DNA from 3 places in the Butyricimonas sp. Marseille-P2440 genome. Region 2 is predicted to be linked to each of the others. Evidence: riboswitches for the same ligand, from Rfam matches in the RefSeq annotation. Region 2 holds a riboswitch; each other region holds the start of a gene.
What was found. Region 2 has a riboswitch for cobalamin ahead of BN8899_RS06425 (TonB-dependent receptor). Riboswitches for the same ligand answer to the same signal wherever they lie in the genome.
Positions count from the first base shown of each region.

Region 1: another riboswitch for cobalamin. It lies ahead of BN8899_RS17165 (TonB-dependent receptor); the one in region 2 lies ahead of BN8899_RS06425 (TonB-dependent receptor).
Region 3: another riboswitch for cobalamin. It lies ahead of BN8899_RS06855 (PKD domain-containing protein); the one in region 2 lies ahead of BN8899_RS06425 (TonB-dependent receptor).

Region 1 is NZ_LT594610.1:1,452,645-1,463,690, reverse strand. Features, by position in the region: gene BN8899_RS17190 (carboxypeptidase-like regulatory domain-containing protein) at 139-1,323, shown strand; gene thiM (hydroxyethylthiazole kinase) at 1,406-2,200, shown strand; gene thiE (thiamine phosphate synthase) at 2,202-2,831, shown strand; gene BN8899_RS17175 (sodium-dependent transporter) at 3,017-4,363, opposite strand; gene guaA (glutamine-hydrolyzing GMP synthase) at 4,615-6,144, shown strand; cobalamin riboswitch at 6,317-6,519, shown strand; gene BN8899_RS17165 (TonB-dependent receptor) at 6,642-8,651, shown strand; gene BN8899_RS17160 (YncE family protein) at 8,662-9,825, shown strand; gene BN8899_RS17155 (PKD-like domain-containing protein) at 9,851-11,046, shown strand, end outside.
Region 2 is NZ_LT594609.1:77,251-88,296, reverse strand. Features, by position in the region: gene BN8899_RS06445 (bifunctional cobalt-precorrin-7 (C(5))-methyltransferase/cobalt-precorrin-6B (C(15))-methyltransferase) at 1-191, opposite strand, end outside; gene cobJ (precorrin-3B C(17)-methyltransferase) at 207-1,613, opposite strand; gene BN8899_RS06435 (PepSY domain-containing protein) at 1,644-3,143, opposite strand; gene BN8899_RS06430 (sirohydrochlorin cobaltochelatase) at 3,148-4,074, opposite strand; gene BN8899_RS06425 (TonB-dependent receptor) at 4,074-6,287, opposite strand; cobalamin riboswitch at 6,343-6,551, opposite strand; cobalamin riboswitch at 6,681-6,882, shown strand; gene BN8899_RS06420 (TonB-dependent receptor) at 6,990-9,371, shown strand; gene BN8899_RS06415 (PepSY domain-containing protein) at 9,515-11,005, shown strand.
Region 3 is NZ_LT594609.1:188,030-199,075, forward strand. Features, by position in the region: gene BN8899_RS06825 (SusC/RagA family TonB-linked outer membrane protein) at 1-2,958, shown strand, start outside; gene BN8899_RS06830 (RagB/SusD family nutrient uptake outer membrane protein) at 2,978-4,447, shown strand; gene BN8899_RS06835 (DUF4843 domain-containing protein) at 4,471-5,253, shown strand; gene BN8899_RS06840 (PKD-like family lipoprotein) at 5,277-6,764, shown strand; gene BN8899_RS21120 (TlpA family protein disulfide reductase) at 6,786-8,135, shown strand; gene BN8899_RS06850 (thioredoxin family protein) at 8,140-9,243, shown strand; cobalamin riboswitch at 9,386-9,594, shown strand; gene BN8899_RS06855 (PKD domain-containing protein) at 9,759-10,721, shown strand.

The DNA of each region.
Region 1 (11,046 bases), on a different contig from region 2:
GTATAACAAAGAATATAGGAGGTGGCAGAATCTTAATTTATTGTTAATGACTCGTGACCAGTTGTCAAATTCGTGTGTCAAATACATATTTATTTATATATTCGCGATAGAAAATGATTACAGAATAATATAATTGCTATGAATAAGAAAATCCTCTCGTTACTCGTTTTGTTTTTTGGAGTATTGTTTGCCGTTCAGGCTCAGAATGATGGAAAGATACGGGTGAAGGGCGTCGTGTTGGATGAAGTTACACGCAAGCCGATAGAATTTGCCAATATCGGGATTCTCGGTACGGTTGCCGGGGCAGCTTCGGATATGGACGGGCTGTTTGAATTGATCGTTTCCGAAAGATTGGCAACTTACACGATGAAAGTCTCGGCTGTCGGGTACTCTGCCGTTGAAATGAAACTATACGAGGCAAGGGATAAAGGAGAGGTTCAGATACTTTTGAAACCGATGACTTACGGGATTAATGAGGTAGACGTGACAGCAGAATCCTTGGTGTTGAAGAGGTTATTGCAGAACGTGGTGGACAATATCGGGAGAAACTACATTCCTCGCCCTTATAATTACGAGGGATATTTCGAGTATGGAGTACGGGTGAATGATGGGGAGAAAAAATCGAAAGAGGCTATCGTGGAGATTTATGATAGCGAAGGATACAAACGTTCTAACGTGGAGCAGGCGTTTAAGGCATTAAATTATAATTTCTCGCAAGTGCGCCGGAGCGATGAATCGACTTCCGCTACTGACGGGTTGATTTTCTTTGATGATATCATCACGGCGGATATAGTGCGCAATACCCGTAATATTTTGGATTTGGAGAATTACAGGGACTTCAAACTGAAAAGCAAAGGTAAATTCATGTACGAGGGAGATTCCGTGCAGATCGTGTCTTACGAATGCTTGAAACCTTCCCTGTCGAATTCCGGTACGGCTTTCGTGATGAAATACAGCGGAGAGATATACGTGGAGCTAAAGAATTATGCTGTCATCAAGAACGTGATGCGGATCACGTCTTCCGCGTTTAACCTTTTGGGAAGAAATCTGATATTGGCAGGCGACAGTCCCCGCAACGAGGTTATGGCTACGATCACAACCAATTACAAAAAAGTAAGTTCTTATTACTTTTTGAGCGGGGTGAGCGTGGTATATACTTACTTGGATGGTGGCGAGCGAGTAAAGGGAGAGATGCAATACCAGACGACTAAGGTAAGCGTGAACAAGACAACTCCTATTGCTGGACGGGTGTATTATGAAGAAGTGCCGACAGACAAGAATTTCTGGGATCGTTACACGATATATTTGGAAGAAGAAGATTAAAAAAAGTCCCCAATCGGGGACTTTTATTTTAGATTTAAAGATTTTGAATTCCAGCCACACGTGCCATCATTTTTTATAAGCTATGAAAGAACAGATTTGGAAGAACATCGAACAAATGAGAGCCGAAGCTCCATTGGTACACAATATCACGAATGACGTCGTCATGAACAACACGGCAAACGCTTTGCTGGCTGCAGGTGCTTCCCCGATCATGGCGCACGCTTTGGAAGAAATAAACGAGATGGTTGCCTTGTGCAGGGCAACCGTGATAAATATCGGGACGTTAGACCGTTTCACTGTGGAATCCATGAAAGCGGCCATTCGGCGAGCTAATGAAATTCATCATCCCGTGGTACTCGACCCCGTGGGGGCGGGAGCTACGAGTTTCCGGAATAAAGTTCTTCAGGATATACTGTCTGCCGGAACTCCGCGATATATCCGGGGAAATGCTTCCGAGATTATGACTATGGCAGGTTTATCCACGACCTCCAAAGGGGTGGATAGTACCGAATCTTCGTTAAATAGCCTAGAGGCAGCCCGGGTATTGAGCCGTCGGGTGGGATGTGTCGTTTGCGTGAGCGGGGAAACAGATTTAGTGGTTTTGGGGGATAGGGTGGTGTACCTGCACAACGGTTCCCCGATGATGGAAAAAGTTACCGGGTTGGGATGCACGGCTACGGCTATTTTAGGCGCTTTTGCCGCCGTGGTGGAAGACGAGTTTATGGCAGCCGTGAGCGCTACAGCTTTCATGGGTATATGCGGGGAGATAGCTGCGGAAATGTCAAAAGGTCCGGGGACTTTACAATTGAATTTATACGACGTGATGTATAATCTGACACGTGAGCAATTCATGCAATACGTGCGAATTTCTGAATGATATGGATGCTCGGCTTTATCTGGTTACCGATGAAGGTTTGCTTCACGGTAAAGATCTTTATCGCACGGTGGAAGCAGCCGTGAAAGGAGGGGTAAAGATGGTGCAATTGCGGGAAAAAGAATCTTCTACACGAGAATTTATAGAACGGGCAATTCGTTTGAAAGCACTGTTAGCCCCTTATCATGTTCCCTTGATTATCAACGACCGGGTAGACGTGGCACTGGCTGCTGATGCGGATGGGGTACACGTTGGACAGAGTGACATGCCCTATTCGCGGGTAAAACGATTGCTTCCGGAAGGAAAAATAATCGGTTTGTCGGTAGAAAGCCGGGAACAGGTGCTTGAAGCTAACGGGTACGACGTAACTTATATTGCCGCCAGTCCTGTATTTTCTACCACGACGAAAACAAACACAATAGTGGAGTGGGGATTGGAAGGGGTTCAATGGATTCGTTCCGTGTCACGCCATCCGTTGGTGGCTATCGGGGGAATTCATCCCGATAATATCGCCTCTATTTTTCAAGCGGGAGCGGATAGTGTGGCGGTGATTTCTGCGATCATCGGGTCTGACGATCCGGAGAAAGCAGCTCGAGAACTGATACAGCTTATTCCCGAGCCAAACATTCGATGAAGACCCAATGAGAATTCGGTGAAGACCCGAGGTAAACATCTCTCACTGCCACTTTGGCTACAGGCTTGCTCTATTGTTGCTATATCAAAGAATATAGCAACCTAACAGGGGAACTGTAGGGAGAACGGCGGTGGGAGATTATTACCTCGGATTCTCATTGGGTTTTCATTGGGTTTTGGGTAGTTCTAGAACACACCTAACGAATGCAAAAGTATAACCAGTATAAACAAGGGTGCCACGTATTTCAACACGAATATAAGCGGTTTTAACAGCCATAATTTCAATTGACCGTCATTAGTCAACTCGGCGATCAATAAGTGACGATCGAATCGCCATCCCACGTAAACGGAAATAAGGATTCCCCCAACGGGAAGCAGGATATTGGAACTGATAAAATCAAAAATTCCGAATATGGAAAGATTTCCTATATGTACATCCTTCAAGGGACCGAATGACAGAGTGCACAGGATGCCGAACAGGGTGACGATAACCGTTGAAATAATGGTTGCTTTGCGCCGGCTGATATGCTTCTCTTCCACGAAGAAAGCAACGATCACTTCCAGTAGCGAGATCGACGACGTCAGAGCAGCCATGGTTAGTAAAAGGAAAAACAGGATTGCCCATAATTGCCCGAATGCCATACTTTGGAACACTTGGGGCAGCGTGAGGAATACCAGTCCGGGACCTGAGTCCGGGGCGATATTAAAGGCGAACACGGCTGGAAATATAGCGATACCCGCCAACAAGGCAATCAAGGTATCGGCACAGATGACTTGTAATGATATGGAGGTTAGATTTTCGTTCTTCTTGATGTATGACGCGTAAGTTAACAGAACTCCCATACCGATGGATAGAGAGAAAAACGCTTGCCCGAGGGCGGAAAGTACGCCTTGGGAAGTCAACTCCGAGAACTTGGGCAAGAACAGGAATTTTATACCTTCCATGGCTCCATCCAGCGTGCACGCCCGAATCCCTAGGATCACGATTAACACGAATAACAACGGCATCATTAGTTTCGTGTATCTTTCAATCCCTTTCTTTACGCCTGCCAACACGATAAATCCAGTGAGAACCATAAAAATGATTTGCCAGAACACGGGCTTGTACGGGTTGGAGATAAAATTATTAAACAGGTCGTTTAAGTTCACCTCGGAACCGGCATGAAACGAGAACGAAAGTGATTTCACCACGTATTCCAACGTCCACCCGGCGACCGTGCCGTAAAAGGAAAGAATCATCGTGGCAGCCAGCAACACGAGAATCCCGAAATAGCGCCAGGGTGTTTTTGGTTCCAAACGGTCGAATGTCCCGAAAGCGTTCCGACCGGAATATCTGCCGAGGGCGAACTCCGAGAGCATTACCGGGAGTCCGATTGCGATAGTGAAAAAGACATACACGAGCAAAAAGGCTCCGCCGCCGTTGTTTCCTGCCTCGTAAGGAAATTTCCAAATATTACCCAATCCGACTGCAGAGCCAGCCAGTGCGGCGATTGCCCCGAATTTGGAGCCGAAACTATCTCTCGTGTTGTGCATCTTAAAAAGAGTTATAGATTAACAGATTACAGGTTACAGGTTTTAATTGTAAATTGCAAATTACAAGTAAAATTACGATTTACAGCGGCATCAGGTTACACGCCGGGGGCTTTTACTTTCAACTTTCCGGCGGTCTGTAACTTGCTAACTTGTAATCTAAAACTCTTTTCCGCTAACTTTTTGAAACTGTTATCTATAAAGTTACGGGGAAAAAAGTTATCTTCGCGATAAAATAAAATAAGCGATTCACAATGCAAGAGAAGATTTTAATACTTGATTTCGGTTCTCAATACACGCAATTGATCGCGAGACGCGTGCGAGAACTGAATGTCTATTGCGAGATTTATCCCTTTAATCATTATCCGGCACTTGATGTATCCGTGAAGGGTGTCATCCTTTCGGGCAGTCCGTTCTCCGTTCGGGACGAGAAGGCTCCGCGGCCGGATTTGTCTTCCATCAAGGGAAAATTACCTTTGTTGGGAGTATGTTACGGGGCACAATATCTGGCTCATTATTTCGGGGGGGAAGTGAAGGCTTCCAACAAGAGAGAGTACGGTAGGGCAAATTTGTCCTTCGTGGATAACGGTTGTCCGCTTTTCAAGCATATCAGCCAACATTCACAGGTATGGATGTCGCACGGGGATACGATTGAAACATTGCCGTCACATTATACCGTTGTTGCCAGTACGGCTGACGTGGAGAATGCCGCCTATCGGATCGAGGGTGAGGAAACGTACGGTATCCAGTTCCACCCGGAAGTATATCATAGCACGGAAGGAACCGAATTATTAAAGAATTTCGTGGTTGACATTTGTGGTTGCAAACAGGACTGGACTCCTGATTCTTTTATCGAGACCACGGTTGCCGAATTGAAAGCAAAATTAGGCGAAGACCGTGTAATCTTAGGTTTGTCGGGGGGAGTAGATTCCACTGTGGCTGCTATGTTATTGCACCGGGCTATCGGTAGGAATCTGACTTGTATATTTGTCGATAACGGGTTGCTCAGGAAAGATGAATTTTCTTCCGTGATGGAGAACTACAAGGAGTTAGGCTTGAATGTCGTTGGCGTGGATGCCGGGGATCTTTTCCTTTCCCGTCTTGCCGGAATAGAGGAGCCCGAGAAGAAACGCAAGATTATCGGGGCTACTTTTGTGGACGTGTTTGACAAGGAATCACACAAGATAGAAGATGCCAAATGGTTGGGACAGGGAACAATTTACCCGGACGTGATTGAATCATCGTCGGTAAACGGTCCGTCGCAAACCATTAAATCGCACCATAACGTGGGCGGTCTTCCCGATTACATGAAATTGAAGATTGTAGAGCCTTTACGTCTGTTATTCAAGGATGAAGTCCGTCGGGTGGGCAAGAGCCTCGGGTTAGCGGATAAATTCCTGAAACGCCATCCTTTCCCGGGTCCCGGGCTTGCTATCCGTATCTTGGGCGAGATCACGAAAGAAAAGGTGAGATTGTTACAGGAAGCCGATCATATTTACATATCTATGCTTCAGGAAGAGGGATTGTACGACAAAGTATGGCAAGCGGGTACAATCTTATTACCGGTCAAGAGTGTCGGCGTGATGGGAGATGAACGTACTTACGAGAGCGTCGTTGCCCTGCGTGCCGTGGAATCAACGGACGGAATGACTGCCGACTGGTGTCATTTACCTTACGAATTCTTGGCAAAAGTATCTAACAAGATTATCAATAACGTGCGGGGAATCAACCGTGTTGTTTACGACATCAGTTCCAAACCGCCAGCCACCATCGAGTGGGAATAATTCGTTAAAAATAAATAAAATCCCCTTGAATTTCAGTCAGATAATTCAGGGGGATTATTTTGTTCTGATCAATTTTATAGGGATAAGCGATAAATTTATTGTTGTTGTAAAATTAAATATTGAAAATAAATTCTTTTTCCTTTTTTTATTTGATTGTATTGCTTTTATTATATATTTTTGCAGCGATTTTGGTGTCACACCTTGTTTCAAGCGTGTGGTGAAAAGGGAATCAAGTGAGAATCTTGAACAGACCCGCTGCTGTAAGCTCTACTAAAATCTTTGAACACGACTCAAATCCACTGTTTCAACATGAAATGGGAAGGGCGTTTAAAGATGGAGTAAGTCAGAAGACCTGCCAATATCGTTGATCTAAAGCTTTCTGGGACTAGAGCTTGGATGCAGGTATTTTTTATCATATTTTTGTTGTAATAGATAATTGTAGGTATTTGTATCTATTCGAGTACTGGGGAGCTGTTGTATTTTTATAACGGCTAAAGATGAAACTAATAGTATTAGGAGTACTGATTTCGTCATGTTTTGTTGCCCCTTGTTTTTCGAGTGCGCAGCAAGTGGATTCAACCAAGACGTACCGTATTAACGAGGTGGAAGTGTCTGCTCCGAGGGTGCGCAAAGAAGTGATACCGGTGCAGGTCATGGAGGGAAAAGCGTTGGAAAAATTAAGCGTTCACTCGGTGGCGGATGCGTTGCGTTATTTTTCCGGGGTACAAATCAAGGATTACGGAGGAATAGGAGGTTTGAAAACCGTGAATATTCGGGCTATGGGTACGCAGCATGTAGGGGTGTTTTACGATGGGGTCGAGTTGGGAAACGCTCAAAACGGTACGGTGGACCTCGGGCGTTTTTCCTTGGACAACATGGAAGCGATAACTCTTTACAACGGACAGCGGAGCGCAATATTCCAACCGGCAAAAGATTTCGGTTCTGCCGGTTCCATATATATGACGAGTCGGGTACCTCGATTTGCGAAGGGTGAGAAACATCATGCCAAGTTTACATTCAAGACCGGATCTTTCGGTGTAGCAAATCCCTCGTTCTTGTGGGAACATCGTTTAGGGAAAAAGGTGGACGGGGCTTTGAGTGCGGAATATATGTACACGACAGGGAAATACAAGTTCTCGTATAAAAAGAAAAACGGGTACGACACGACAGAGGTGCGCCGGAACGGGGATGTGAATGCTTTGCGCGTGGAATACGGTTTGTTCGGGAAGGTAAACAACGGAGACTGGAAGGCAAAAGCTTATTTTTACGATTCGGAGCGAGGGTATCCGGGGGCTTCGGTGCGGGAGGAACCCGGTAAATTCAAGCATCAAGACCGGCAATGGGATTCCAATTTCTTCTTGCAAGGTACTTTCCAAAAACACTTCAATTTTTATAGCCTGCTCGTGAATGGCAAGTATGCATACGATTATTTGCATTATTTATCCGATCCGCGGTTAGATGTGAGCACGATGTATGTGAACAATCATTTCCGGCAGCATGAAGTCTATTTTTCCGTTGCCAATATGTTCACGATATTCCCGTTTTGGAACGTGAATCTTTCCGTGGATTTCCAATGGAATAAGTTGAACGCAGATCTGGTGAATTTTGTCTATCCCAAGCGTTTCACGACTTTGGTTGCTGCTGCTACAACCTTGCATTTTGAACGCTTCAAGTTGCAGGCGAGCGTGTTGGGAACTTTCGTACACGAGCGCACGAAGGTGGAGAATGGGGCGGCAGATGACGTACAGGAATACACCCCAACGGTGGTTGCCTCTTGGCAACCGTTTCGTGCCGATAATTTTAACGTGAGAGCATTTTATAAACGTGTATTCCGGATGCCGACATTGAATGACTTGTATTATACTTTTATCGGGAATATTTACTTGGATCCGGAATACACGAACCAATATAATGTAGGGGTGACGTATGCCTATATGCCGGAAAATAGATGGTTGGAGCGTTTGGAATTTCAGGTAGATGCGTATTACAATGAGGTATCGGATAAAATCATTGCGATGCCGACTTCCAACCAATTCCGTTGGACGATGATAAATCTCGGGGAGGTCGAAATCCGTGGGATTGATGTCGCCGTGCAGGGCGGTTGGCGATTCGGGCAGGATTGGTTGCTGGATACTCGGGTGAATTACACCTACCAAAAAGCCCAGGATTTCACGAAGAAAGAGAGTGCTTTCTACGGGGACCAGATTCCTTATATCCCGTGGCACAGTGGTTCCTTGATTTTAAACGGAACGTACAAGGAGTGGTTTTTAAATTATAGCTTTATCTACACGGGAAAACGTTACGAGGCGAGCGCGAATATCCCGGAAAACAGAGCGAAAGAGTGGTACACGAGTGACTTTTCGTTATCCAGGAATTTTTCATGGAGGCGGCCTACGATCCGATTGACTGCAGAGATAAATAATATTTTTAACCAGCAGTACGAGGTGGTGCAGTGTTACCCGATGCCGGGAACAAACGTGAAGTTTATTGTCAATATAACTATCTAAATAACAAAGTATGCGTGTAAATAGAATGAAAATTTGGGCGTTGACGTTCCTGCTGGGGATATTTTCGTTTTCCTGCAGGGATGATGATGACGAGATTATCCCATCGGTAGTGACAAAGGTGACACCAAGTGACTTGGTTGCCGGTCCCGTGAAAGGTTTTTTCTTGCTGAATGAAGGTAACATGGGAAGCAATAAAGCCTCGTTGGATTATTTTGATTATACCACGGGAGAGTATCACAAGAACATCTTCCCGGAACGTAATCCAAACGTGGTGAAAGAATTAGGTGACGTGGGGAATGATATTCAGATTTACGGGAACAAACTGTATGCCGTAATAAATTGTTCACATTTGATCGAGGTGATGGACGTGAATACGGCAAAGGAAATTTCCAAAATAACGGTAACGAATTGCCGGTATATTGTTTTCAAAGATGGTTATGCTTACGTGAGTTCGTATGCCGGACCGGTGCAGATAGACCCGAATGCACGTTTGGGGGAAGTGGTGAAGATTGATACAGCGACGTTGCAAGTTGTGGGAAGTTGTACGGTGGGTTACCAACCGGAAGAGATGGTAATTGTCGGGAATAAATTATACGTGGCAAACTCGGGTGGTTACCGGGTGCCAAATTATGACAATACGGTGTCGGTGATTGATTTGGAAACCTTCACGGAAATGAAGAAAATCAAGGTAGCGATTAACCTTCACCGGATGCGGGTAGACCAGAACGGGTTGATCTACGTGACTTCCCGCGGGGATTATTACGACGTGCATTCAAATACATACGTGCTCGATTCCAAGAATGATATGGTGGAAAGGAAATTAGATTTTCCTGCCAGTGAACTGTATTTGTGTGGGGATTCCCTCTACTCGTACAGCACGGAGTATAGTAAGGTTACGGGGAAGTGGAGCATCAACTACACGATTTATGACACGAGAGCCAAGCGGGTTGTTTCTCGCGGATTTATCAAGGACGGGACGGATAAGTTGATCGAGACACCTTATGCGTTGGCGGTAAATCCTGAGACGGGGGAAATATTCGTGGGAGACGCGGGGGATTACGTCACCCCGGGAATTCTTTATTGTTTCACGCCGGACGGGAAAAAGAAATGGAGCGTACAGACCGGAGATATTCCGGCACATATTGTGTTCACGACGAAAGTTTTACAAGATTAATAATAGTTTAATTTTATCAGTAGTTATGAGAAAAAAAGTTCAATTTAAGTTCATGTTATTGCTGGCGCTCATGGCTGGTGTTTTCATGGCTTGTGATGATGATGATGAGAAGTTGGATGTAGGTAATCCTGATTTTACCTTTAATTCAGAAACTGGAGAGTATTTCGTGAGAATCGGGAAAGAGATACCTCTAAGTGTCCACGTGGCAGATGCGGTGAATCCCGTGTATGCCTGGAAACAAGATGGCAAGATTGTGTCGGACGATACGATATACTATTTTCAGGGGAAAATCATCGGGGAGAGTTTTGTCAAATTTCAATTGGATGCTGACAACGGGAGTGTAGCGAAACAGGTAAAAGTGAATGTTGTCGATCGTTTAACTCCGCGGATTAAGACGGAAGCTGCCGCTGTGGCTTATTGCGGAATCGAGCGGGAGTTTGCCGCCGAAACGGAGTACACGGATGAAACTACAGTATTTGAATGGAGTTATGGCGGGAAGGTCGTGTCACATGATTCTATTCTTAAATTCAAAGAGGAAGACATCAACGTGTACACGCTTGCCTTGAAGGTTACGAACGAGGATGGCGTTGACGTGAAAAGCATCAACGTGTCGGTTATTCCCGAGGAAGAGCCTTTGTTATTCTTCGATAACGCTCGCTACGTGTTGCCCTCGATGTTGGATAAGGCAATTACGATGACTTGTCCCATCGGTAAAAATGTCGTGTTGGCTCCTGTGAAATTTGCCATCAGCGATCAGGCTGTGTACGAGTGGAAAGTGGATGGGCAGGTGCAAAGTGGACAAACTTCCGTTTGTTTTAATTTTACTCCGTCGGCAGAGGGAAAAACGTATGAAATTGATGTCACCACGACGGATAAGGGCAAAACGGCATCCGCAAAAGTTTTCGTGCAATGTACCCCGAAAGAAGGAACCTATTTCAGACCGACAACTTCCAGAAGCAGTTATATTTCCAACCATTGTTTCGAGTTTACACCGGCTCCCGGGCAATTTATTCGTTTCAACCAAAATCAGACAGCCGAGGATGCGCGTAGACAGATTCAAAATACTTTAGATAACGGTGGTGGTACAAGTTGGATCGCATCCCTTGGTGCGTGGGGCGGTTATTTTATCTTGGGATTTGACCATAGCGTGGAAGATGACGGGTTAGGAGAGGCGGATTTTGATATTGTGGGTAATCCTTTAGGTAAATATTGGTGTGAATG
Region 2 (11,046 bases):
TACTGCCGGAACACGTCGTCTAGCGGCACGGTGATGTCTATCCAGCGGTAGCCTTCCGGTAAGAGCGTCCGCACGATGCCGTGGTGCCGCTTCCCTCCCGAGAATACGGTGTGTGAGGCGATAAGCCCGAGAATCTCTCTCGTGAATTCCTGCTGTCCGTTGTCGTCAATGCCGATGATTATAAAGTTCATAAGGTTTACTTTTGTTTACACGTCTCTTCCCGGGCGCAGTCCTTCCGCGTCATCGAAGCAGAGGAGGGCGTTGACGAGGGTGGCGGCTAAGTTGCTGCCTCCCTTGCGTCCATCGATGATGAGCTTCGGGATGTTGGTGAAGGATTTTAGCATATGCTTGGATTCCCGCACGTTGACAAAACCGACGGGAGCTCCGATGACCCCGGCGGGGTGCGCTTTCCCGGTACGCGTCAAGCGACAGAGTTCCATGAGGGCCGTGGGGGCGTTGCCGAAAACGTAGAGGGCGTCGGGGTGTTCTTCTGCGGCAAGGCGGATGCCCGCCTGCGTGCGGGTAATTTTCAGCCGGGATGCAATCTCCGCGGTACGTTCGTCAGCGAGGTAACATTTTACCTCTATCCCCAGCCGTTCGAGTGCTCCTTTGCGGATACCGGATGCAGCCATGGTGACGTCCGTGACGATCGTGTTGATCTTCCCGTCATGCAGGAGAGCGTGAAGGGTTTCCACGGCACGGTCGTCGGTGTAGAGAATGTTTTCCATGTCGAAGTCTGCGGTCGTGTGGATGGCGTGCAATAGAGCCCACTTGCGCCCGAGGGGTATATCTTTGTTTTTCAATTCCGACTCGATGGTGCGGAAACTGCGTATCATGATCTCCTGCCCGATGCCGACGTCTTCCGTGAATTGTTCCCGGTAGTAGCCGCGGGGAGTGATGATTTTATCGTTCCATGCGTAGGATTGCGAGTTGCCGATAATCACGATGGTGAACATATCGATCTCCTCGGGGTCGAAGTCGGCGAGAGTGGTGATCTTTATCTCCTGTTCCTCCCGACCAGCCTGGCGGATAAACCCGATAGGGGTGTCCGGGGTACGGTGTTGCCCGAAGATTTCTTTCAGGCGGTAAAGCTGCCAGTAACGCCCTTCACTCTTGGGGTTGTACACGGCAGTCACGAAGTCGGCAGAAGCAGCTGCTTCTACGCGGCGTTCGATTCTCTCCCACGGGGTCATGAGGTCGGAAAGGGAGATGATGCAAAAGTCGTGACCGATGGGTGCGCCGAGCAATGCCGCTCCTTTCTGGAATGCACTGATACCGGGCAATACCTCCACTTCCACGGGGCTTGCTTTCTCCTTTTTCATCTCGAGAACGAGGGGGGCCATGCCGTATATCCCGGCATCACCGGAACTGACAACGCAGACTGTTTTGCCCTGTTCTGCATACTCAAAGGCGAGGGCGGCACGGTCTTTCTCTTTTTTCATACCCGTGTCGATACATTCCGTGCCGGGGTGAATGATGGTGCGGATAAAGTTGAAGTAGTACTTGTAGCCGACCACCACGTCCGATTGTGCGATTGCCGCACGTACTGCGGGGGTGATGTCTTCTTCACTTCCCGGTCCTATGCCGGCAACGTATATTTTTCCTTGATTCATAGACTAAGAATTTTGTTGTAGAGGACAAAATTACATATTAATTTTAAATTTAGAGGTTCTCGGTCTTTTAAACAGCCGGATAATGTATTTCACGGAAAGAATAATTCCCGTGAACGAAACGGCAGCTCCTCCCAGTAAAAGAGTCCAAATGACAATCGTCCACAACACGGGGCGTTCGACGAGGAACTTGATGTCCAACGTGTGTAGTCCCCGGTATAGCCAACGTTTCCAGCGTCCGTTTGTATCGTAGTGCATGGGTTGGAAGGATTCCAGGTTATAGTAATAGACATCTTTTGCCTCGTTGTCGAGGGCGACTTTGTATGCGGGTAATGGCAGGGAACGGCGGCGTGAAATGTAATAATTGTCGTATTCGTCCATGCGGGTTACCTTGTAGGGAACCGAGTCCCGGGTGAGCCGTTTGATGGCGGCAAACAGGTGTTCCTCCGTGATGCGGAAGGGGCGTATCGTGTCGACCGAAGCGTCGAGGGTGATCGTGGAGTCAGCCGTCCGCAGCCTGTACAAGGGGATGCCCTGGTAATGGCTCCATTCTACTTGTTTCACGTTGCCGACTGTTTTATTGATTCCGGCTATAGCATGGCGATAGTCCAGGGTGTAGTTTGCGGGTGTCGGGGCGTCCCTTTCCGAACTGCCTTGCCGCATCGTACCGCGTTTTTTTTGTTCACCGAATAGCCACGAGGGGAGCGGTGCCATGGACATATACCCGCTCAGTAACCACGTGAATACGAATATTCCGAAGAAGAATCCGGTGATGTGGTGCCATTTGAACCACTGTTTTTTGTACGGCGAGCGTAAGAATCCTTTCCGGCGGTTTAGCCAGTAGGAGCGGATGCCGAGGATGAATCCTGCGAAACACATGAACATGCCGAGGTAGCATGACCAGTACATGAATTGCGTCCACAAGTTTTGGTTTTCCCGGAGTATCCTGAAATATACCCAGTGAGGAATAGCCCCGAACCATGCCCAGAGGCGTTCGTCGGAGTCGGTGAATTGTAATATTTTGCCGCTGCGGGAAGATATATATAGCTGGTAACCTTCCGACCCGTCGTAGTGGAATTTGTAGATAGGCAATTCCTGCTTGTAATGGGCGAGGGGGATCCATTGGTCTAGCGACCGGAGGGTGTCTACCCGGGTGATGCGGTGGGCAGGGCACCAGTTTTTAGCCCGCCACTCGCAGAGGGCGTAATCCACCACGGGGGTGACGGCGTTGGTGTCGGCATAGACGTCGAGGCTTTTTCGCCAGTTGCCGAAATGGAACTGGGCTTGCCCCTCGGGATTGTCAAGGCTCATGCCTTGGGTACGGGTGTCAGTGGGCAAACGGCTGGTGATTTCCTGTATCGAAGGGAGTCCCGCCGTGTCGAGAACGCATTGCCGGGCGAACCGTTCTTCTTGGCTAACCCGGGGAAACGAGTGGTAAATCATCACGATGCCGGAGATAAACCACATGAAACACAGGATACAAAGAAGTAATCCCAGTATCCTGTGCGTGTGAATGAGTAATCTCGTTAACATATCTTTAGTTGATGTCGTCCGTATTCTCGTATTTCTTTTTCTTCACGATGATGTCCTCCCGTTGGTGGGTGGCGGCGAATTTGGCCTGACCGATAAAAAGGTCTTGTATTGCCGGGTTCTGCCCCAGTCCTTCAAGGATGACGTTGACTGTATATCCTTTCTTTTCCAATTCGTCTTTCCAGTCACCGGCGATGTCGTTCTTGGCATGGTCACCTGCCACGAACATGAAAGGCACGAGGGTGACTTCTTTCGCGTTATTGGCTTTTAGTTCCCGGAGCACGTCATCCATGGTCGGGTAACCTTCGATGGTGCCCACGTGGAAATTTTTGTGTCCTTGTGCCTTCATCACGTAATCTAGCATCCCGTAAGTAGAGTTTGCCGGGTGGTAAGTGCCGTGGCACACGAAGACGCAATCGCCTTTTGCCTTCCCTTTCAGTGATGCGGCAATCGCTTTCACGGTAGCCTGATAATCTTCCGGGGAATACAGCAGGGCATTGCCCAAGCGGATGTCCTTGAATTTGTTCCGGTAGGAAGCCACTTCCTTGCGCAGGGCTTCCATCTCGATGCCCTCGATGATATTCGAGGGTTGTATGATCAAGTGAGTGTACCCGTCGGCGATGAGTTTGTCCATTGCTTCCGTGGGGTTCAGTTTCACCATACCTTTTTCTTTCAAACGACGCATGATCATGCGCGAGGTGTAGGCTTCCCGGAGTTCCACACCGGGGAATGCTTTTGCCATTTTCCGGTTGATGGCGTCGATCGTTAGAGCCCGGGTGTCGTCATGGGTGGTTCCGAAATGTACCATCAGGATGGCTATCTTATCGTTTGGACCAAGGGTTTTGAATATATCGGAGTCTTTGAATCCGTCGTCCCCGTGACCGAAAGCGCTTAAACTCGTGAAAATGGACAGTAGGATAATGATTGTTTTCATTATTTTTTGAATTTGATGGTTAAACTGGCAAAGAAGCTTCTACCCGGGCTTAATGTCCCGAGATTCGAGCCATAGGGAAGGTTTTGGGAGTAGTCGAACAGGTTCTCGATTCCCGCATTCACTTCAAAAATGAACATACCCACGGGGGCGAAGGAATGATTGGTGGTCAGGTTCCAAATCTGGTATTTTGGCGCATCGATCTCGTCTACCTTGACGAACTTCTTGCCTTGTAGCCGCCCGTTAAGGTTCACGTTAAGGCGATAGTTGTCCCACTCGTGCATGTAATTGACTCTCATGCTTCCGGAGTGGCGGATGCTTTCCTCCAGCCGGATTTTGGTCTTTCTGTCACGGGCATCCACGTAGCTGTAACCGCCGCCCACGGAGAAGCCCGCGCCGAGATAGCTGTTGACGGAAATATCGATACCCTGTGTGCGTGCTTTGTCTAAGTTCTCATAGGTGGAACGGGAAGTAACCTTGTTTGCTTCGTCTTCTGCCGTCAATTCTAATTTTTTTGTTTCAATAACATCCCGGAGGTCGTTGATGTATCCGTTCACGGAGATGTTGAGGTATTTACCCGCGTACTCGGTGTTGAAAGCATAGTAGTTCGATTTCTCCGGTTTCAAGTCCGGATTTCCGATGACGATGGTCAGTTTCCCTTTTTTAGCCGATTCTTTATAGTAGTAGAGGTCAGTCAGGAGGGGAGCCTTGAATCCAGCAGCATAGGAGAGCCGGAAGTTGAAGTCACCGAGGCTGTACATCGCCGCTAGCTTGGGTGTGATTTTGTTTTTAAATGTTTCGTGGTATAGGTAGCGGAAACCGGGTACCAATTGCAACTTCTTGAAAATGCGTATTTCATCTTGGGCGTACAAGGCAAGTGTATAGGCATTTTTGCTTTCCGTGAGATCTGTGGGGTTTTTGAGATAATCGTTGACGTACTCCGTTCCCACGGAAAATTTGTTGTATTTGCCGACTTTAAATACCCCTTTCAAGTTGGCACTTAGGTAACGTTGCCGTTTGGTCAGAATGTCTTCCCCGGCGAGAGCCGTCGTGTCGTTTTTCTCGATCACGGTACGGGTATATACTTTCGAGTATTCGTAGTTGTTCGCGTTGATGTCAAGGCTGATGTACGCGGAGTTCCCAAACAGGTATTTTCCTCCTAACCCGATGCCGTAGTTCTCGTATTCCATGTTGTAGTCGAAGCCGGATTTGTCATCGGCATCTTTGTTGACGGGGCGGTCGAGTTTTTTGGTGAAATAATTTCCTTCCACGTATAGGTTCAGACTCTTCGACGGGTCGTAAGCGAAACGCTGGGTCACTATGTCCGAATGAAATTTGTCGGATACCTGGCGGCGGGTATAAACACTGTCTTCCGTGATATTGCTGAGCTTCCAGCCATTGGATTGTCTTCTCTGGTAAGAGGTCGATGACGAGAATTTGCCTGTATTTATATCTGCATTTATATTCTCGATAAAGCTGCCTTTTCCCCCGAAGCGGGTGGTGGAGGCGATATTGAGGGCGTCATGTGGTTGATCCGTGATGATATTGATAACCCCCGCGATGGCATCCGAACCGTAGAGAGAGGAGGCTGCTCCCTTGAGCACCTCGATACGTTTCACCTTACCCATGTCTACACGGGAGAGGTCTACATACCCGGAGATGTCCCCCATCATCTTTTTCCCGTTGACAAGGATGAGGATATATTCCCCTTTCATTCCGTTGAGTGTCATGTTAGTCCCCATGGCTGTCGGGCGGAAGCTGAACGAAGGGTTGAGCATCACGAGTGCATCCTCTATGGTGGAGATGCCGCTTTTCTTGATATCTGAAGCGGTCATGACTTCCACGGGAACGGGGGAGTCTTTCAGCTTCCGGTGGGTACCCGTACCGGAAACGACTACTTGATCGAGGTTAATCGGAGTAACTTCCAACCGGAAGATGATATCACTCTTGCTGCTGTTGATTTTCATGGAACTTACCTCGTATCCCGAGTAACTCGCCCGGAGCGTGTAGCTCCCGTCCGGGATGCGGTTCAATGTAAATTCACCTCGGTTGTTCGTGGCGGTACCAATGCTTGTGCCGACCAGACGGACATTTGCCCCGACAAGGGCTTTTCCCGTTTTGGCGTCCGTGACTTTTCCTTTCAGGGTGATTTCTGCGAAGGAAACACTCACTAAAGCTAATACGAATAATGTAGTTAGCGCTACAAATTTCTTCATGTAAGATTAAGTTTAAAAAGTTTGTAATAGTATTCCTGACCCCGGGAATACGCTATTATCTTTTTTTTGCTTTGGCAGGTCTCCTGACTACGCCCAAGAAAAATACCTTCCCGTCCCTCGGGACAGTGGTGTAAGAATCTTTCTTAGAATCTCCCGGTGGGAGAAACGGGCATCACAGTAGCGGGCACTGTGCCGGATTCTAACCGGCTTCCCTCTTGTGTGTTATTTGAATATTAACACATCACCAAAGACTTCGCAAATGTAGGCAGATTCAAGTAAAAAATGCAATTTAATGTAGAAAAATTTATAGCAACAGGTAAACCTGCCCAATGGTTCATGACTTGCAGAAGAATAAAAAATAAGTCAGAAAATGTATAATATAGAAAAATATATTACTTTTGCCCCTGTTTTGGTGTTACACCTTCTCTCGTGGAGGTGATACTTAATAGGGAATCCGGTGAGAATCCGGAACTGTACCCGCAGCTGTAAGTTCCTTTAAAAGGATTTTGTACTTCAAATGTCACTGGTGTTACAACCGGGAAGGCAACAAAATCTGGAACAAGTCAGAAGACCTGCCGAACGAGATAGACCATAGCTTTCGGGAAAAAAAGCGAGAGGGAAAAGATGTAATTTTACCTTGAAACTCATGTTGCCCTAAAGACTATGTTAATAATGCTTTATTCATTATTAATATATAGTTGTATGAAAAAAGTTGTAGTATTAGCATTAATGCTATTTGTGTGTGCCGGGTCACTCTTTGCTCAGGAGAATGACAAACGGAAAAAGAAAAGTATCACGGATTCTATTTTCGAGATCAAGAGTGTGGAGGTGATGGGGAAAAAGAATCATGCGGATGTGATGGGGTTGAATGTTCCCCTTCGATTTATCCCGATCAATTTGGTTAAAATGCCTTCCGAAATGCTGGAACGTAAAGGAATTACCGAGTGGGTGGATGCTGTTCGCTTCTTGCCTGGGGTGCGCATGGCTGATCAGGGTGGTTTGTGGAAACGATTTTATGTCGGGGGATCTAATATGCCGGCAGTACTGATGATCGACGGTATCCGGGATGACCGGCAGAGTATCAATACTTTCCCCTTGGGCGACCTCGCCTCGGCGGAGTCTATTGAGGTTTTGCGGGGTCCTGCGGCAATATTAGCCGGTTATGGAGCGATGGGTGGCGTGATTAATATCGTGCGCAAAAAGGTTTCTCCCCAGTTTTCTGCGGACGCCCGGTTCAGTTATGGGCGTTGGGACGTGAAGAAGGTTAGTCTTGGGTTCGGCGGTAAGTTGATCGGTCCCGTGGAATACTTGGCAAACTTGCACTACGCTACTCACGGGGGATGGCGGCGTATGTCACCAGAGCGTTTGTCCGGAATGGCGGCGTTGGGTGCCACGTTAGGCAAAAGCCGGGTAGATTTTACTTTCGGTTTTGAGAACGACCATTATACTGTTGAGCTGGGTGCCGCACCTTATATGCCGGGGGATATGCTGGATTTGGAAAATGAGAAAGTCGTACTCAAGAAAGGTGATAAACACCCGACTGCCGACATGGGACAAACGTACAACGACTTTGCCAACGATTCTCACAGCCGTAAGGGTTATAATTTCAAACTTAGTTACGTGTATTCCTTCTCGAATAGTTTGAAGTTGAAAGAAGTATTTGCCTTTGATCATAGTTATCACCGTACTTCAGGAGCCGGGAGTTTAGCTTACAAGAGCTCTACATCTCCTTTTGATGGGGCGGATTACAAGTATTATACCACGAAGAACGGCAAACAAGTTGCTAATTACGTGGATCTTGATTCTTTGCGCCGTTACGGACCAAGCGGTTTTTTCCCGAAACATGATACCTATAATAATACGGTGGAATTGACCGGTGACGCAGAGCTCGCTTCCATGCAGCACCACTATGCTATTGGTTGGAATTGGACGTATTTTGAACATTTCCAGTATAACGGTTGGAATTCGGGCGACACGTATGGTCCCGGCTCTGATGTGATGTTATCTGTCAAAGACCCCCAGCTCGTACAGGGATGGTGGGATCAGAATGTTTCCGATATTTATATTCGTAAATTTTGGACTCAAGGGATTTATTTCCGCGACGTGTTCGAGTTGAACGAGAAATGGAAGTTCATGGCTTCCGGGCGTATGGATTTCTACAAGCGGAAATACTCTGGTTATTTCCCCACGATTGACGGGAAATCATTCGACTATAAAAAAGAGGACATTGGCGAATGGCAGAGTTTCCATACTTCCGCTTTCACGTGGCACGTGGGAGCCGTTTATTTCCCGACACCGGAACTTTCCATACACTTGGCTCACGGGTCTGCTTTTACCCCGAATACCACGACTTACGCGGTGAATAACATTTACCTGGATAAAAATGGCAACGAGATTAATCCCGACACGGAAGGGGACAAGATTTTTGATCCCGAACGCGATTATTCTTTTGAGGTGGGCGCACGCTATACGCCGTGGGAATGGTTTGATGCCAGCGTGAATTACTCGTATGTCCGCCGTAATAATATGGTGACCAACGTGGGAACGCGTGAAGTGGACGTGGAACAACCGGATGACTCGATGCAACCGACGAAAATGACGGTTAGGGCACAAGTGGGACGTGCCGACATGAGCACGATCGATATGGATGTGACAGTTCGCCCAATTCCGTCGTTAGCGTTGCACGGGGCTTTGTGTTTCTCGGACTACCGGGTACGTTCCATCCGGGAGAGTGATGCTTTTCCCGAGTACAAACAGACAGGAAAGAATATGCGCACGACGGGAGTGCCCCGCACGACATACTACCTTATGGCTGATTACACGATCCCTTCTGGGATTTTCCGCTTCCTTTCCTTCCACTTGAGTGGTAATTTCCGGGATAAGGTGTACCGTGACGTGGCGTCTAACTTGTATTATCCCTCTTTGTGGTTGATGGATGCCGGAATATTCTATACGATTCACAATCATGTGACGCTGTCTTGTAACGTGAATAATATTCTGAACAAGAAATATTTTGAAACGACGAATGCTCCCGTGCAAGGTGCGCCGGTGAATTATCAGTTTTCACTTTCTTACAAGTTTTAGGACAATTGTTCCCCGGGATTGTTTGTTATAGGGATGAAGTGAAGAATTTCTTGAAAAGAGGTTTTTCACTTCTCTCTAAATGAAGAAAGTAAGTGAAACGGAGTTTCGGACCAGTCCGGGGAATTGATATAAATGGTATTGTTATGATTAAATTTTTTATTCATGTTCACCGCTTGCTGGGCGTATTGTTGTGTATTTTGTGTTTCTCGTGGTGTATTTCGGGGATTGTACTTATCTATCATGGTTACCCCCGCGTGGGTCCGGATAAACGTTTGCCCCGGCAGGAAGCCTTGGATAGTGCTCAACTTCCCTCCATGCAGGAGGTGTGGCAGCGTCTGCCTAAAGACGTGTTAGGCAAAAATCTCACGCTCAATAATCCTTACGGTCGACCGGTTTTCCATTACGGTCGGTGGAGGGACATTGAGGACGTATACATGGACACGGCTTACGTGCTGCCGGATAATACTTATCCGCTTTGCGAGGAGCACGCCCGCTTATGGTGTCCCGATCATCATATTGTGAAGGTGGACACCATGCATAAGTTGGACGTGTGGATTCCTTTCGGACAATTGAAGCGGGATTTGCCCGTTTATGCTTTTTATTATGATGGACCGGAGCATTATCGCTTGTATGTGTCATCCCGTACGGGCGATATTCTTCATTTTTCTTCCCGTGAGCAACGTTTCTGGGCATGGATCGGGGCGATTCCGCATTGGTTGTATATTACTTCTATTCGGCAAGATATGCAGTCGTGGAATGCTTTGCTCTACTGGAGCACGTTGGTAAGCATGATTATGTGCGTTGCCGGTGCTTTCCTTGGTGTCCGGGCTTACTGGTTGAACCGGCGCAAAGGGCTGTTACGTTCCCCGTACAAAAAGCAATGGTTTCGCTGGCATCACATTACGGGGTTCTTTTTCGGTATTTTCTTGTTTACTTGGCTTTTCAGCGCTTGGGCGCCGATGTCGTCGACCTTTTCAAGTTTGTTTAAACAGCAGAAGGGAAAAGACATGGCATCCCGTCCCCAGGTATCTGACCGGGGTGCTTTGCCCGCTGAAGCTTATCAGTTGGACTACCGGGCGGCAATAGCTTCGATTGCCAAGGAACACGGAGAGGTGAAAGAGATATCGTGGGGAAACTATCAGGATATCCCGCTTTACAAGGTGCGTACCGTGGATGAGATTTATACGCTGGACGCTTCTGCAGATTCTGTGTGTCCGTTCCGTATAACAGAGGAAATGGTGTATGCTGCTGCCAAGAAATTAGCTGGAGATACGGTTCAATACACGATTAGCAGGATGGAAGAGTATGACAATTATTATATTTCCCGGCGGAAAGGGAGATTACCCCTTCCGGCATACAAAGTAACGATGGAAACGGAAAATAATGATGTTTACTATTTTAATCTCGAATCTGAAAACCCGCAGCATTATGATGACAATGGCAGATGGCGAAGATGGGCTTTCCGGGGATTGCACCGGCTGGATTTTAAGTTCTTGTTGGATCGTCCCGTGTTGTGGACAGTGGTCATGTGGATGTTGTTGCTGGGATGTGCGTTTGTATCTCTATCCGGGATCGTGTTGTCCGTGAAATACATTATCCGATTGATAAGAAGACCCCGGAAATGTAAAGGTTAAAGTAGAGTGAAGGAGTTTTGATCATTTCTTCCGTCAGCCGG
Region 3 (11,046 bases), 110 kb from region 2:
AAAGTGACCGACACGGACGGAGCCCCGCTTCCGGGTGTAACCGTCATCCTGAGCGGCACTTCCGTCGGGACAGCCACGGACGCCAACGGGAAATACACGCTCGAAGTTGCGAAAAGCAACGACATCCGCTTGAAATTCACCTTCGTCGGGATGAAAACCCAAGAGCATATCTACCGCGGGGAAAAAGAGTTGAATGTCGTGTTGGAAGAGGACGCCGAAACCTTGGAAGAGGTCGTCGTAACCGGTATCTTCGAGAAACCGAGAGAGAGCTATACCGGAGCCGTTTCCACCATCACGGCAAAAGAGTTGAAAATGTACCAGGGACAGAACCTGCTGCAAACCCTCCGGAACATCGATCCCGCCATCAATCTCGTGCAGGACAACCTGTCCGGTAGCAACCCGAACCGCGTACCGAACATCAACATCCGGGGCAACTCGGCTCTCCCGATGTCGATGAAAGACTTGAACGAAGGAGCCAGTGCCCAATTGAATACCCCGTTGATCATCAAGGACGGTTTTGAAATCTCCCTCCAACAGTTGATTGACTTGAACGACAACGAGGTGCAATCCATCAACATCATGAAGGATGCTTCCGCCACGGCGATCTACGGCTCCCGGGGAGCCAACGGGGTGATTGTCATCACCACGAAACAACCGCAAGCCGGGAAACTCCGCCTTTCCGCCTCCGCGGGGGTGAACGTGGAGATCCCCGATTTGAGTTCCTACGATTTGCTGGATGCCCTTGAAAAAATTGATTTTGAATACCAGATGGGATTGTATAACTCCATCCATCCCGACCGGGATGCCGAAGGCAGAAAAACGTACTACGACATCCGCCGCGACGTATTGGGAGGCGTGGACACCTATTGGCTGAGCCAACCGCTGCGCACCGGGGTGGGACAAAACTATAACCTGAAACTCGACGGGGGAAGCGACGAGTTCCGGTGGAGCGTTGAAGGAAATTACAACGAGACCATCGGGGTCATGAAGAACTCCAAGCGGACGAATTTCAGCGGGGTCATCAACCTCATATACCAAAGAAACAACTTCACCTTCATGAACCAGGCGAACTACTCGCGCAGCCGGGGTGACGAAAGTAATTACGGGACCTTCTCGGAATACACGGCAATGAACCCCTACTGGAGGCTATGCGATGAGAACGGCGACTATTACGAGAGGTACTATTTTGCTCCCACCGACACTTACGTTCGGAATCCGCTCTACGAGGCGCAATTCGACAACAAGGACCAAAGCATGACGGAGATATTCTCCGACAACTTCTCGATAGAGTGGCGGCCGTTTGCCGGTTTCATCGTGCGCGGGAAAATCGGGATATCCAAAAACTTCAACACGCACGACGTGTTCAAATCGCCCAACAGCTTCGAGTTCAGATCGACCACCCTTTCCGAACGCGGTTCCTATGCCTATACCACGGGCCAATCTTCCAACGTGGACGGGAACATCACGGTCAGCTATGCCAAAACGCTTGCCGAAAACCATCAACTGTTTTTCGACTTGGATATATCTGCCGCCCAATCCAAACAATACTCCTACTCCTTTACCATGCGGGGGTACAACGAGCGCTTCGACTTCTTACCCAACGCCGTCGGGTTCGAAGAGAACGGGAAACCCAGCGGAAGCGAAAGCACAAGCCGCCGCGTGGGGTACACCATGAACTTCAACTACACGTTCAAAAACTGCTATTACGCGGACTTCTCCTTCCGTATGGACGGTTCCTCGCAATTCGGTTCGAACAAACGTTTCGCCCCCTTCTGGAGTGCCGGTATCGGGTGGAACATGCACAACGAGAAATTCTTGAAAAACACAGGAATCGTCGACCAGTTGCAATTCCGGTTCTCTTACGGGATGACCGGTTCGCAACAGTTCTCCTCTTACCAGGCGGCAACCACTTACGAGTATGACGTCAACGACCGTTACCTCAACTTTACCCCCGCTTTTCTGAAGGGATACGGGAACGAGAACTTGAAATGGCAACAGACCAGCATGATCAACACGGGATTGAATTTTGCCCTGTTCAAACGGAGCATTACCGGTTCTCTGGATTATTACAAAAATGTCACGAATAACCTGCTTTCCCCCCGGACCATCCTTGCCTCAACGGGATTCACAACCTTCACGGACAATATCGGAAAAGTGCAGAACACGGGCTTGGAACTGATGCTGAGCGGTTATCCCGTCCGCACGAGCAGCGGATTCTCGTGGATGTTGTCGGGAAAAATGTCGCACAACAAGAACAAGATACTGAAACTCTCGCCCGAAATCAAACGGCAGGCAGAAGAGTACATGCAGAACAATGTCGAACTGCCTTCCGTGATGTTCGAAGGCGGCTCCACCACAGACATTTATGCGGTCAAGTCACTGGGCATCGACCCGAGTACGGGACAGGAACTTTTCTATGACAAAGACGGCAACATCACCTACGAATGGAATGCCAACGCCAAGCGGTTGGCCGGAAACAGCGAGCCCAAATTCAGGGGGAACCTCAGTTCCAACTTCCGGTACAAAGGTTTTTCGTTGAACCTCTCCTTCGGATTCCATTTCGGCGGACAGCAATACAACTCCACTTTAATCAACCGGGTGGAAGTGCCCCGCAGCGCATTGAACAAGAACGTAGACCGGCGCGTGCTGAAAGACCGTTGGTTCACCCCCGGGCAACGGACCTTCTACAAGAGCTTCTACGACCTGGAGGGAGACCTTGCCGGAACTACCAAAGCCTCCTCTCGTTTCGTGCAGGACGACAACATGTTCTCGTTGCAGGGAGCAAGCGCCTCGTACCAGTTCACGGGCAACTGGATCGAAAAACACCTGCACATGCAGATGATGGAGCTCTCCGTGAACGTGTCGGACCTCTTCTATGTCTCCACGATCAAGCGGGAACGCGGTCTAAATTACCCCTTCTCCCGCCGGTGTGCTTTCAGCCTGAAATTCATGTTTTAATTCTTAAAGAAACGGTTTTATGAAAAGAAAAATCATTATCCCTATACTCGCGGGTTTCCTGTTCGCCTCCTGCAATTCGTGGTTAGACATCAAGCCCAAACTGGAGATCGACCGGGAAGAAATCTACAGCACGGAAAACGGGTTCAAAGATGCCCTTGCCGGTTGCTATGCCAATCTGAAACACGATGACTTGTATGGCAAGACCCTGACATACGATGCGCTGGAATACATGGCGCAACATTGGGAGGCACCCGAAGGAGCGATGAGTGCATTCCGTAAATTCAATTACGAAGATGAACATGTCAAGTCCATTTTCAAGAACGTCTATAACAAAATGTACAACACGATTGCCCAGGCAAATGACCTGTTGCGCTATCTCGACGAACAGGGCGGAGATGTCATCGCCACCCAAGAGACCTTCAACCGCTTGAAGGGTGAAGCACTTGCCACGCGGGCATTCTGCCATTTCGAACTGTTACGCCTGTTCGGCCAGGTACCCCTGGAGAACGCAACGATACGGGTGGCACTGCCCTACGCTGAAATCGCCTCGGAAGAACAGGTGCCCGCCTACGATTACACCACATACATTGAAAAGCTGGCGCAGGATTTCACGAATGCCGAAGCGCTATTGAGCATATCGGACCCGCTGACGGAGTACACCTACGCCGAATTGGACGACCCCATCAAACTGTGGGAGAACAACCGCGACGACAAAGGGTTCCGCCGGTTGAAATTCAACTATTGGGCGGTAAAGGCATTGCAGGCACGGTTCTACCTCTATATCGGGGACAAGCAGCTGGCTTACCTGTATGCCTCCGAAGTCATCAACGCCACGGTGCACGGCGAGCCGGTGATTGCCCTCTCGCTTGCCGACGATTTCACCAACAAGGCATACACGTTGCCTTCGGAAACCCTGTTGGCTTTCCATGTCTACAATTTGGATAAAAAAGTCGAAAGTACGTTTGAGGGAATCAATGCCATTTCAGCAGCGGAGTCGAGACAAAAGATGATTACAGATGTATTCTTTAATGAAACCTTCGACAACCGCCTGCAACTCTTCGAGGAACAGAGCGTGGTCGGCAGTTCCACCCGGAAAGTGATATTGAAAAAGTACTGGCAGGATGACTCGGGGCTGGGCTTGGAAGGCAATCGCTCCGTAACTGCCTCGGACAATTATGTCACCATGCAGATGGTGCCCGCGGTGCGGTTGGCAGAGATGTACCTCATCGCGGCAGAGACTGCCACCAACTTGCAGGAGAGCAACCGGCTCATGCGGGAATACAAGGGAAGCCGCAACCTGAACCATACGGATTACACCTCGCTCGCCGAACGTGAAAGTGATATCATGAACCAATACCACCGCGAGTTCTGGGGCGAAGGGCAGATGTTCTTTACCTACAAACGTAAAATGACAGAGAAGATGCTATGGGGCGTCGTACCTGCTCAAGAAAAAAATTACGTGGTACCGCTTCCTGACGGAGAATTTTAATTGGAAAAAAAAGATTCAGAGCTATGAAACATCAAATCATTTTATTATTGGGAATCCTATTTTTGGCAGGATGCCACGATTCGTCGGAACTCTATAATTACCCGACCAACAAAATCGGCTTTCTGCTAAAGGAAAATGTGAATAAAGATATTACCAAAACCTTTATCTACGACCATTCTTCTGTCGACCGCGACACCATTTACCTCGAGATGCGCACGATGGGATTCGTGACCTCGTATGACCGCCGGGTACTGTTTGAACAGGCGGATGCCCTTCCCGAAGCGGGCAGCGGCATCGCCAATGCCGTGCCCGGGGTGCATTACGTTCCTTTCGATTCGCCGGAATACGAACTGTTTTCCGTGGTACCTGCCGGTAGCGCGATAGCGAACATTCCGGTTATTCTCCTGCGCGATCCCTCGCTCGCCCACGGGCGGGTTGCCTTGCGGGTCCGTCTCGTCGATACCGAAGAGTTCGTGGCGATAAACCCGGAAGCCAGCGTGAAGACCATCTACTTTTCCGATATGCTGGAGAAACCCGAAACGTGGGATGGTTTAGGTTTTGTAAATTTTTTCGGACAATGGGGAGAGGTCAAATACCGTTTTATGCTGGACAACAGCACAGAGTTATGGGATGATGCTTTCATCGAAACATTGATGAATGACTATCCATATTTACAATTCTGGCAAACCCGGTTGAACAACCTGTTGGACGAAGAGAACGCCCGCCGAGAAGCCAACGGTGAGGGTCCCCTGCGGGAAGCCCCGAAAGACGGAGCCCTCGAGGGTATATTAGTACGTTTCCCATAAATCAAACAAACATTTGAAAGACTATGAAAAAGTATTTTTATATATTATTCCTGCTTGTCTTCTCATTGGAAGCCTGCTATGAAGACAAGGGAAATTACGACTACAACCCGATCCCCCCAATCGAGATGGAAGGAATCGAGCCGGAATACCCGGTTTACAGTATGCTCGACCAATTGCAAATCAGCCCGCAATTCCCGAACAAGGAGAATTACAATTTCATGTGGACCCTGTTTTCCACTACCCTCGCACAGGCACCGGTTGACACCATCTCATTCGACCCGGATTTGGATTACAAGGTTACCGAAGGGGCGGACACCTACACGTTGACCCTATGCGTGGAGCACAAACAGAACGGCGACAAACAATTTTTCAGCACGAAAGTGATTGTCCGTACGCAATATACTACCGGGTGCTATATCCTAAAAGAGATAGACGGAGAAACGGAAATCGATTTGGTGAACCCGGAAAAGGAATTGCTCGCGGATATCTTGAAAAACACGAGCAGCCGGATTACAGGCGCACCGCAATCGCTCCTGATCTGTCCCGACATCAACTATATCGATGAAAACGGAAAACCTCAAGAACGGGTCAGAACCGTCTGGATCTGTTCGGACAAAGATACCCGCATGCTGACGCTCGAACACATGGCTCCCGTGTACGACCTCAACACGATGTTCTACGAAGAAAAAACCGACGAACAACCCCGCTGTTTTGTAAAAAACAACACAAGTCTGTCTTATCTGTCCAACAACGGGTTTTATTGGAATTATTTACTGATACCAACCGCCGCGCATAAATTCGGTTTGCCTATGCGGGTTTCCAATGCTCCCGCAGACGAACCGATCAGTTGCAGTTGTAATAAACACGTGATATGTGGTTCTGGCTATTACATGTTTTACGATGAGGCGAACTCCCGCTTTCTCATCAACTCGAACGGGGTCTTGAAATGCTTCGATAATAAAGACAAGACCAACGCACCGACCTCGGAATTACTGACACCCAACAACATGAGCAGCAATTTGATTTATATGGGAAAAAGCGGGACCAACGGGTACGCTCTGATGAAGGACCGGACCACGGGCAAGTTGCTCCTCTACAAGATGGAAATAGCAGAATACGACAAATGGGACGGAAGATTTTTCTCCCCGCTTTTGGAAGCCAAGGAGATTGCGTCCGACAAGAAAATCACCTCGGCAGAGATATACGGGAACAATATGGCTTTCCCGTATATCTATTACGCCATCGGAAATAGGTTGAACCTGCTCGACTACAATTCTCTTGACGAATCGGAGGACATCCTGCCCGGTCTGGAAGGTAGGATCACGATGATCAAACATTTCACCAATACCTTGCCTTTCGGCAGTGCCAGGGAATATCTGGTAATTGCCACGGAAGAAGGAGGACATTATAAACTCTATTTCCACGAAATGCTTGCCGGGAGACCGGATTTGTCCAAGGAACCGATCGTGATCGAGGGAGAGGGACGCCCCGTACAAATAGAAGTTGTATAATTTTTAAATAAATCACTATTCATGAGAACATTTATTTTTGCATTGACATTTTTAATTTTTGGTATCGGGGCTGTACACGCCAAGAACGATATCCCGCTCCTGATCGAAGGGAAGATGGAAGTGAAGTACGTGAACGAAGCCGGGTTGTACCGTTCGATAGACGGATTCTGGGAACTGGTCGCCACTACCAAACTGGATGACGGAAAATTCTGCTTTGCCGTGGATGCGCCCCAGACGGAATTGTTTGCCATCGGGGTAACGCAAAATACCGCCACCAAGGATAAGGCGATATTCTGCGGGAAAAACGGAGAGCGTATCCGATTAAATATAACGAAACAAGTGGGAAATTACACGTTAGAAGGGAACGTATCCCCGAACAACCGCATTCTGGAAGCTTGGGAACGGGAGTATCAACGTGTACTCCCCGACAACGATGTCAACAACACGTTCCGGGAATTGTATCCCCAGGTGGATGATTTCCTGAAAACCTCGAAAGCGTATGCCGCAAAGGTCAAGAGCAAGGATACGGAGTTTGATGCTTTCTTGAAATTGTTCATTGAAACACAAGCTTTATATGGAATTTGCTACTTCCATTTCCTGCCGAGTTTGGCAGCCCCCAGCAAGGAAGAACGGCTTCCCCTGCTTAAGACCATCGGGGACGAACTGAAATTCGATTCACCCTTGTATGCCCGGATGCCGTTTTGCAGCCTTTTCCTCACGATTTTAAAAGTGAATCAAACGGTTGTGAATGGCAACCAATTTAATCTCGACCAAGCTGCCGATGCGGTGAAAGCCACCTATTTCTTGTCACAGATGAAAATGGATGCTTACCGGACGTATGACGATTTCCTGAAAGATTACGAACAATACGGCAAGTTTGTCACGGAAAAATCACAACTGGCAAAGATTGATGCTTACAAGGAAAAGAACGGCTACATGGGTGCTGGTCAACCGGCAATCGACTTCACCTATCCCGACATTGACGGGAAGATGGTATCCTTGAGTGATTTCAAGGGCAAGGTGGTCGTGGTGGACGTTTGGGCAACGTGGTGCGGACCGTGCAAGAAAGAGATCCCTCACTTGAAAAAACTGGAAAAAGAGATGGAAGGACGGGATGACATCGTGTTCCTTGCCGTTTCCGTTGATAAGGCAAAAGATAAAAACGCATGGAAAGAGATGATTAAATCCGAACAAATGGGGGGAATTCATCTTTTCGCCAACGGCTTCTCCGCCATCGCCGAAAGTTACCAGATCACGGCAATTCCCCGATTCATGGTTTTCGACAAACGCGGGAACATCGTATCGACCAATGCCCCAAGGCCCTCGGATCCTCAATTAAAAACGATAATATTAAACGAACTAAAAAAATGATAATATGAGAAGTTTCTTATTGGTATGTACATTGTTGTTTATGAGTTGTGTCGCCCTGCGGGCTCAAAATGGAGCTATCCCGGATGACCTTTTCTTCAAAGGCTCGCTTAACGAGGCAATCGCAAAAGGAAAAGCCGAAAACAAGCGGGTAATGGTGATGTGTTCCGCCACTTTTTGCGGTCCCTGCAAGCAATTGGAACGGGACGTGTACCCCACCCCGGAGTTCCGGGAACTGCGGGACAAGAACAACCTGATCATGATTTATTATCATGACCTGGATAAAAATGACCCGGACGGTATCCATCCGAGATTCAAGATTGCCGCCTATCCCTGCTTTATCGTGCTGGACACGGATGGGAATGAAATGGTGCGGATTGCCGGCTGTGCTTCAAGTTTGAAGACATTCTGCGACAAAATGAACGGTATCCTCCAACCGGAAAACACGTTCGAGGCACGCAAGAAGCAATTGCAAGAGGATCCCTCCTGCGCTTTCGAGTATATCCAATTTTTACGGGAAGCTTTCCTGAGAAAAGAACTGGAAGAAACCATGTATAAACTCTTGGAACAAGGTCCGCTCGAGGACTATTTCACCGAACGCTGGTGGAAATCCTATTACGACTATGTCACGTTCATTGACTGCGGGGTGTTCCGGTATATGGTCGATCACCCGAAGGAGGTGATTGCCGTCATTGGAAAAAAGAAATACGATGAGTTCATGTACAACCGTATCAATAAAATGATAAGCAATCGCACCACCGGTTCCCATAAAAAATACGGGGAAGTCCGGCAGATCGTGCAATTCATTGATGCCCACCCCCAATTTGCCACCCCGCTGAGCCGTTTCTTCAAAGAAAATATCGATGTGGCGGAGAGTAAAGACGGAGAAAAATTATTCGAGAATACATTACTCTGGATAAAAAAAGCAGACACGGAAACCCGTGGCATCATATCGCAAGTAGGAATCTCGAATTTCGATTTCAACCAACCCAAGAAAGTAGCCCCGTATATCATCAAGATGATGAAACAATGCTTGAAATACGAGAAAGACCCGAAAGCAAAAGAAATGTACGAGAAGACCGCAGAATCTTATTCCAGATATCTTGATTGATCGTGAATAAAAATACTGCATTCCCCGAAAGTCATTTCCCGACTTTCGGGGATTTTTTTGTACCGGTAAAAACTGCCTTAGACTTCGCAATTAAATATAAAAAAATATTTGATTATTTAACATCATTTCTTTACTTTTGCCAAGAATAATGGAAGCAAGTGGTGTCCCGCTTCGCGAATCGCGTATCGGGATGAAAAGGGAATCAGGTGTAAGTCCTGAACAGAATCCCCTGCTGTAAGTTTCACGATACTTCCCGGACATACTTTATCCACTGTCCCTCGCACGAGGGACGGGAAGGAAGCCCGGAGAAGGAAACAAGTCAGAAGACCTGCCATATGCTAATATGTTTCATGTTCAAGGGGAAGGAGAACATAAACGCCAGTACCGTTTACATATCGATATTTGACGATCATCTTTTCCGGCAAACAGAAATGTTTGTGTCCACGTGGGATACATGGATATGAATTAATTATTGCGTTTTTTAATATATAAAATTAATTCAAAATTAAACAATTATGAAGAAGTTGTATTTCTTTTTTATCGTGTGGGGATTGATGATCTCGTTATTTAGCGCATGTAGTGATGACAAGGAGCAAGAGCCCCCTCACATTCCTACCCTACCGGAAGTTTCCATCATTAACGTGAGCGGAATCACTACTTGCCTTCCGAAAGAAACCGTCGAATTGAAAGCAAGGCTGCTTGATCCCACGGACGTTGCCCTTCTTTGGACACTCGAAGGAGAACAAGTTTCCACCGACACTGTTTATAAATTCACTCCCGAAGATTTCGGAGAATACCGGATCATCCTCACGGCAACCAATTCCGTGGGTTCCGATGCCGACACATTGACAATCAACGTATCTGACGGTCAATTCCGTTTCGCCAACATAAAAAACTGGACAGGAGAAGGTGAAAACCGCTCTGCTCTCGCAATTCAATGGATCACCGGTACCAATATGCTGGAACCTACAGATGACGAAGTTTTCTTTCTCGCATGGGGATATCGCTGGGAAAAAGGGACAGAACCTCTAGGTATCGATATGTTGCGGGCGATCGCGAAAGCAGATCCCCGCCTCTATATTGCTCAATCGGGCAGTTATATTATCGGTTTTGGCTATGATGGAAACAATGACGGAAAAATTGAAGTAAGTAACGGGAACTTGACAATCTCTCAAGACAACTTTGTTGACGGCTTCTATGAACTTTCATCTCAAGACTTTGATAATTTGAAACCCGTTGATCCGGAAGATTATTGGTTAGGAGGGCTATACCAAGCTTATCCCACTTATTGGCTAGGACAGGGCAACGTAGTTCCGGAGTCCGAAGAATTCGACTATTCCAACTTTTTCGTGATCTATCGTTCTTTGGAAGACCTTTCTTGGGATGCATGGACTCTGTCCCCCATTGACTATGAGGAGATGAGGAACACTCTACCCATTCCCCGTCTATTGCAAGCGGCAGAACCCAACAAAAAATAGTCATAGACTATCATTCTGAAAAAATCCGATTGCTAATCAAATCCAAGCAATCGGGTTTTACTTTTTAAAAGGAGCGTACTATGTTGTCAAGTATCTCGTAACCCTATAAAGTATTCATAGCCAAAGACCGGACGAAATAATCAACTCTATTCAAAAATTCATTCATTCACATTTGGCCATAAATTTTCCGAATTCAAAAAGACAACAAAACACATCCATCCAAAAAGTTATCCAATTTTTGTTACAACAAATTATAATTCATCACATTAACAATACATACATTTCAAGGAAATTATTTTATTTGAAAACTGCTATTGAAATACAA